Linked DNA regions of Breoghania sp. L-A4. The protein of the gene in region 2 interacts with the protein of the main gene of each other region in a pairwise test. Links are inferred from orthologs where the notes say so. Each region holds a gene or a part of one and is shown on either strand. Other genes may lie near its edges. The genes, in order: hfq and rho.

Region 1 (3,272 bases), 2.5 Mb from region 2 along the record:
TTCGCGCACATCGAGACCCGCGCACGCGCCGACGACCGCGGCCTGGAGGCCATGAGCCTCGACGACATGGAAGCCTTGTGGCAGGAGGCAAAGCGCATCGAACGCGGCGGCGATGCCCCCGCGGCCGTCAGCACCTCGGACACATGACCCTCACGCGACCATCTGACCCTTGAAGCGCGCCCGGAATACCTCGGAAATCTTGTCGGGCACCCGGACAGTCAGCATGATGTCTCCGCCATCCGCTTCCTCGCGGTCGAGCACTTCCGCGCTGCGATAGATCCAGGCAAGCGAAGCGCCATCACTGGACGACAGCGTGAGCGAGACGATTTCGCGCTCCCGCGTCATGATGGTCTCGATGCGGGCGAGAAGATCATCGACGCCCTCGCCTGTCACGGCGGAGAGCGCAACGGGCCCTTCCCGTCGGCGTTCCTCGCCAGCAGGCTCGCCCGGTGTTCCGGCTCGAGGAGGTCGATCTTGTTCCACACTTCGACGATTCGGGTCTTTTCTGAAACGCCAAGCCCCAGAAGCTGCAGCGTATGTTCCACGTCGGCGGCCTGGGCGGCGGTGTCCTCATGCGCGATGTCGCGTACATGCAGCACCAGATCGGCCTCAAGCACCTCTTCAAGGGTTGCCCGGAACGCCGCGACCAGATGTGTCGGCAGATCGGAGATGAAGCCGACGGTATCAGACAGGATGATTTCCACGCCGTGCGGCAAGGTAATCCGGCGCAGGGTCGGGTCCAGCGTGGCGAACAGAAGATCCTTGGCGAAGACCGTGGATTCCGTCAAGCGATTGAACAGACTTGATTTTCCTGCATTGGTGTAGCCGACGAGCGCCACCACCGGTTGCGGAACCTTCTTGCGTGCCGAGCGGTGCAGATTGCGGGTGCGGCGCACCTGCTCGAGCTCGCGCTCCAGCTTGCTGATGCGTTCCTGAATGAGGCGGCGATCCGCCTCGATCTGGGTTTCACCGGGCCGCCGACAAATCCAAGGCCGCCGCGCTGGCGCTCAAGGTGCGTCCAGCTGCGCACCAGCCGGCTCTTCTGCCAATTGAGATGCGCAAGCTCCACCTGCAGCCGTCCCTCACGGGTGCGGGCGCGCTCGCCAAAAATTTCCAGGATAAGCCCGGTACGGTCAACGACCTTGGCGTTCCATGCCTTCTCGAGATTGCGCTGCTGGATCGGCGTCAGCGCATGATCCACCACCACAAGGTCAACACCCTCGGCCGCGATGAGGCCTTCGAGTTCCTTCACCTTGCCTGTGCCGAACAAGGTCGCCGGACGGACCGTCGAGATACGCACGATGCCGGCGTGACGAATGTCAAGATCGATCGCCAGCGCAAGGCCGATCGCTTCCTCGCGTCTGGCTTCGGCGGTTCGGATGGGAACGGCGGCGGTCGCGGGAAGACTGCCGTCCGTGCCCTCCCCCTTGGCGATCCGTCTGGATTTCTGAAGATCGCGGCGTGGCAGCACGGGCACGATCACGAGCGTACGCGTCCGTTCGGTGGCTGTCAGATACGAGCCATCGTCCTGGCGCTCCGGCTCATGCCCCAGGTCTTCGCGTTCGTCCCGGTCGTCCCCCGGTCTATGGGTTTCAATTAGCTGACCGCCTTTTCAGCCTCTTCATCAGCGGGATCAAAGAGTTGAACCGGCTGATTCGGCATAACGGTGGAAATCGCGTGCTTGTAGACCAACTGCGAGTGACCATCGCGGCGCAACAAGACGCAAAAGTTATCGAACCAGGTCACAACGCCCTGCAGCTTAACACCGTTGACCAGAAATATCGTCAGCGGAGTCTTGCTCTTACGTACATGATTGAGAAAAGTATCTTGAAGATTCTGAGCTCGGTCAGCCATGTTTCTTTTTGTCCTGTATCAGCGAACGCCGCCGCTGCGTTCTACCGCATTTTATCGATCACCGGACACCGCCGTCAAACGCATTGATTTCACAGGGAAACTCCGTTGTCGAGGAACGTCGGTCCCGGTGCTGCCTCTACTCAATACGTGCCGAAAGCGTCCTGAAGATTCACAATTCGTTATAGAGGAATTTTTTCGCATTGCGAATGGAACGAGCGTCGTAGTGCCGTCCCAGCCGGTGCAGGATTTTCGGAGCAAAGGCACTGTGATTCCAGACTATATCGCGCCCAATTCGTGCCCTGCGACAGTAACAAGCGCCGGAACGGCCGCCGCGCAATCTCTGGAAGCTGACGATCCAAGCGTTCGTCAATCCACCTTCAGGCACCAATTCGGTGTTGTCAACAAACCTGACCAAGGTTGCACCGCTCTTCCTAGCCTTATGTCAAATTGTGAGATTTTCGTTCTGTGCGAGAGGTTTGCCCCTGTGCATCGACGCATCAGCGGCGCAGCCAGTACGTGTGGTTGGCCGCTGCAAACAGGGCGAGAACTTCGATCCGGCCGAGAATCATGATCGTGCAAAGGATCATCTTGGACGGACCGTTGAGCGCCGCGTAGGCCGGCCAGGCCTCGGCTCCCACGGCAAGCCAGCCGTTGGGATAAAGCGGGCCGATGTTCGAGAACGCCGCAATCGAGGCCACCAGGGCGCCCTCGTAGTCGATGTCCTCAAGCGCAAGGGCCAGCGAGCCAAACGCCACGACGACGATGGACGCGGAAAAGAAGCTCCAGATCGCCTTCATGAGCTGGATGTCATAGACTTGGCTGCCGAATTGCGCCGAGCGGATACCGTGCGGATAGACCAGCCGCCCGAGCTCTCGGTAGGCTTGGACCAGCATGCCGCCGAGGCGGTAATGTTTGAGACCGCCCGCGGTCGAAAACGTCCCCCCGCCCACCAGGGCGATGAACATCACCAGGGTCAGCGGCAGCACCGCAAAGCCGCCATGGCGCACCTCGAAGCCGGTCGTCGAGACGAGTGACGCGGCCGTGAACAACCCTTCGCGCAACGCGGTCAAAGGGCTCAGGACATCGACGGACCCGGCGGCGCGGAACAGCGTCAGCGCATACATCAGCCCCACAATCCCGGCGAGAGCCATCACCGAGTAGCTCTCCCTGTGCCGGGCCAGCAACTGGCGCCGGTTGGTCAGCAGCATGCGCTGCCAAAGGATACTGCTGGCGCCGAGCAGCATGAAGATGATCATCGCAATCTCCGCGAACGGGTTGCCGTAATCGGAAATATTGCCGTCGATTGGCACGAAGCCGCCCGTGGATACGGTGGCCAGCGCCAGACAGAGCGCGTCGATTGGCGGGATGCCGGAGAGCAGCAGACAGATCATGCAAGCGACCGTCGTGAGCAGATATAG
Region 2 (3,251 bases):
GCGGTTGAAGACCTATATCGCGGAAACCGGAATTTCGGCCGTCGGACTGGACTGGACGGTTCCGTTCGAGCTGGCGCGGGAGATCCAGACAATCGTGCCGGTACAGGGCAATCTCGACCCCATGCGGCTGGTGGCCGGGGGTACGGCGCTCGATGAGGGCGTCGACCGGATTCTCGAGGAGCTCGGCGACGGGCCGCTGGTGTTCAACCTGGGACACGGAATCGTGCCGCAGACGTCGGTCGAACATGTGGAGCAGATGATCGCGCGGGTGCGGGCGGCGAAACCGCGTTGATCGCCTCTGCTGCCTCAGCGGAATCGCGAAGGATAGCGTGATGGACGATCTCTATCTCTGGCTGAAGGCGCTGCACATCATGGCGGTTATCTCCTGGATGGCCGCAATGTTCTACCTGCCGCGACTGATGGTCTATCACGCGGATTGCGTGCTTGGTTCGGCGCAATCGGAAACCTTCAAGGTGATGGAACGACGGCTCTTGAAGGCGATCATGACGCCGGCGATGATCGCCAGCTGGGTGTTCGGGCTGAGCGTGGCCTATGGCTACGGCTATTTCGGCGACGGCTGGCTTCACGCCAAACTGGCGTTCGTTCTGGGCTGAGCGGCCTGCACGGAGTGCTGGCCGGCCACGTCAAAAAGTTCGCCCGCGACGAGAACAAGCATTCGGGACGCTATTTCCGAATCATCAACGAAGTCCCGACCCTGGCGATGGTGGCGATCGTGCTGCTTGTGGTGCTGAAACCGTTTTAGATGTGAAGCAATTGAAATTGCTGCATTTAAAACTGCGATTTGACCGTGGAACACCTCTTGTCGCGGCGGAAGAAACTGTCTATGTTCCCGCCTACCCCACTTCTTGCAGACGGGCGCCCGGCGTTGATTAATGTGAGGCGTCGCACCGGTTAGACGATCGGTCCAAGATCTGTATATCCCCCACTTATTTCTCCTCTTCTGACGCCCTTCGGTGGCGAACACGCAAAGACCCAATCCATGCGGGAAATGAAACTCCAAGATCTGAAATCCAAATCTCCGACCGAATTGCTCTCCTTCGCCGAGGAACTGGACGTCGAAAACGCCAGCACCATGCGCAAGCAGGAGCTGATGTTCGCGATCCTGAAGCAGCTGGCTCTCCAGGACGTGGACATTATCGGTGAGGGGGTCGTCGAGATTTTGCAGGACGGCTTCGGCTTCCTGCGCTCTCCGGACGCCAACTATCTGCCTGGACCCGATGATATTTACGTGTCTCCTTCCCAGATCCGGCGGTTTTCGCTGCGAACGGGCGACACGGTCGAAGGCGAGATCCGTTCGCCCAAGGAAGGCGAACGCTATTTCGCGCTGCTCAAGGTCAACATGATCAATTTCGAAGATCCCGAGCAGATGCGTCACAAGATCCATTTCGACAATCTGACACCGCTGTATCCCGATGAACGCTTCCGCCTGGAAGTCGACGATCCGACGATCAAGGATCTGTCCGCCCGGGTGATCGATCTGACCACGCCGCTCGGCAAGGGCCAGCGCGGACTGATCACCGCGCCGCCGCGCACCGGCAAGACCGTGTTTCTCCAGAACATCGCCAAGGCGATCACCACCAATCACCCCGAGTGCTACCTGATCGTGCTGCTCATCGATGAGCGGCCGGAAGAAGTCACCGACATGCAGCGCACGGTGAAGGGCGAGGTCGTGTCCTCAACCTTTGACGAGCCGGCGGTGCGGCATGTGCAGGTGGCTGAAATGGTTATTGAGAAGGCCAAACGTCTGGTGGAGCACGGCCGCGACGTGGTCATTTTGCTCGATTCCATCACTCGTCTTGGCCGTGCCTACAATACCGTGGTGCCGTCTTCGGGCAAGGTGCTGACCGGTGGTGTGGACGCCAATGCGCTGCAGCGGCCGAAGCGCTTCTTCGGTGCCGCGCGTAACATCGAGGAAGGCGGCTCGCTGACGATCATCGCGACCGCGCTGATCGATACCGGCTCGCGCATGGACGAAGTGATCTTTGAAGAGTTCAAAGGCACGGGCAACTCGGAAATCATTCTCGACCGCAAGGTTGCCGACAAGCGCATCTTCCCGTCGATCGATATCCAGCGCTCCGGCACCCGTAAGGAAGAGCTTCTGGTTTCGCCCGATCAGCTCAAGAAGATGTATGTGCTGCGCCGGATCCTCAACCCGATGGGGACCGTGGACGCGATCGAATTCCTGCTCGGCAAGCTGCGCCAGACGAAGAGCAATGAGGAATTCTTCGACAGCATGAACACCTGACGGTCGCGCTTGCGGGATGGATTCGGATCCGTTCCGCGGCCCTGTCGACATCCGACGCGAAATCGTCGGATTCACATGAAACATTCAAGCGCCGGGCGGTTCTCGTCCGGCGCTTTTTTGTCGGTTCCTCCCGACCGACGGCAATCCAGGTGATTCGTTATGATCCCCATTATGGAGACTAGCCGTCTGATCTTGCGTCCGTGGCGAAGCAGCGATGTGTTCGCGCTCGCGGCCATGAACGCGGACGCGCATGTGATGGAATTTTTTCCATCCCTTCTGACGCCACAGGAAAGCCGTGAACTGCTCGAGCGCGCCGCCCGCCGCATGCAAATCGATGGATTCTGTTTCGCTCCCATCGAGCTCAAACAGTCCGGAGAGTTTCTCGGTTTCGCGGGGCTGCACCGTCCGGCCTTCAAGCCGGCGCTGGCCTTCGAACCTTGCGTTGAAATCGGCTGGCGACTGGTCCGCTCCGCATGGGGACGGGGTTTTGCGAGCGAAGCCGGATCCGCATGGCTTCGATTCGGCTTCGAAACCTTGGGATTGCTCGAAATCGTGTCCTTCACGAGTGCCGACAACCACCGTTCGCGCGCGGTGATGCAGCGGCTGGGGATGCGCCACGACGCTGATTCCGATTTCGATCATCCCGCGATTGCCGACGATCACACCTTGAAGCGGCACGTGCTGTACCGGCTCAGCGCGGCGGACTGGCGGCAAGGGTTTCTGGCGCGGGCCTGACGTGTGGCGTGAGGATGCTTGGTCGTTGTGGGTATTTCGGGGTCCCGGGTCTGCGGCGCACCGCTTGCACGCTGCACCGCGCCCGGGATGACAATGAGGGTGTGGGACGTACCAGCGCTCAGGAACGCTTAGTCTGACCCCACGTGCACAAGCCCGGGTCCATCACCCGAGCAGAGGCCTCAGACTGGTGGCGTCGGTTACCGGCAGGGAGCAGCTCTCGCCGCGGCAGACATAGACGGTGGTCCTTCCC

Evidence for each region.
Region 1: the proteins of rho (region 2) and hfq interact in binary tests that used the Escherichia coli proteins (3 or more experiments, as listed by UniProt). The link is inferred for Breoghania sp. L-A4 from one-to-one orthologs.

What each region holds. Positions count from the first base shown.
Region 1 is NZ_CP031841.1:2,632,199-2,635,470, reverse strand. What follows is about bases 226-3,176. They hold hfq (RNA chaperone Hfq), read right to left. Parts: upstream 1,855-3,176; coding sequence 1,597-1,854; downstream 226-1,596. Other genes in these bases: D1F64_RS12060 (potassium transporter TrkG), read right to left, coding at 2,352-3,176. Also shown: mazG (nucleoside triphosphate pyrophosphohydrolase), read left to right, coding at 1-147; more of D1F64_RS12060, read right to left, coding at 3,177-3,272. UniProt on the Escherichia coli protein: RNA chaperone that binds small regulatory RNA (sRNAs) and mRNAs to facilitate mRNA translational regulation in response to envelope stress, environmental stress and changes in metabolite concentrations.
Region 2 is NZ_CP031841.1:102,357-105,607, reverse strand. What follows is about bases 204-3,133. They hold rho (transcription termination factor Rho), read left to right. Parts: upstream 204-1,000; coding sequence 1,001-2,266; downstream 2,267-3,133. Other genes in these bases: D1F64_RS00485 (GNAT family N-acetyltransferase), read left to right, coding at 2,483-3,001; hemE (uroporphyrinogen decarboxylase), read left to right, coding at 204-292. In the rest of the region: more of hemE, read left to right, coding at 1-203; D1F64_RS00480 (thioredoxin domain-containing protein), read right to left, coding at 3,164-3,251. UniProt on the Escherichia coli protein: Facilitates transcription termination by a mechanism that involves Rho binding to the nascent RNA, activation of Rho's RNA-dependent ATPase activity, and release of the mRNA from the DNA template.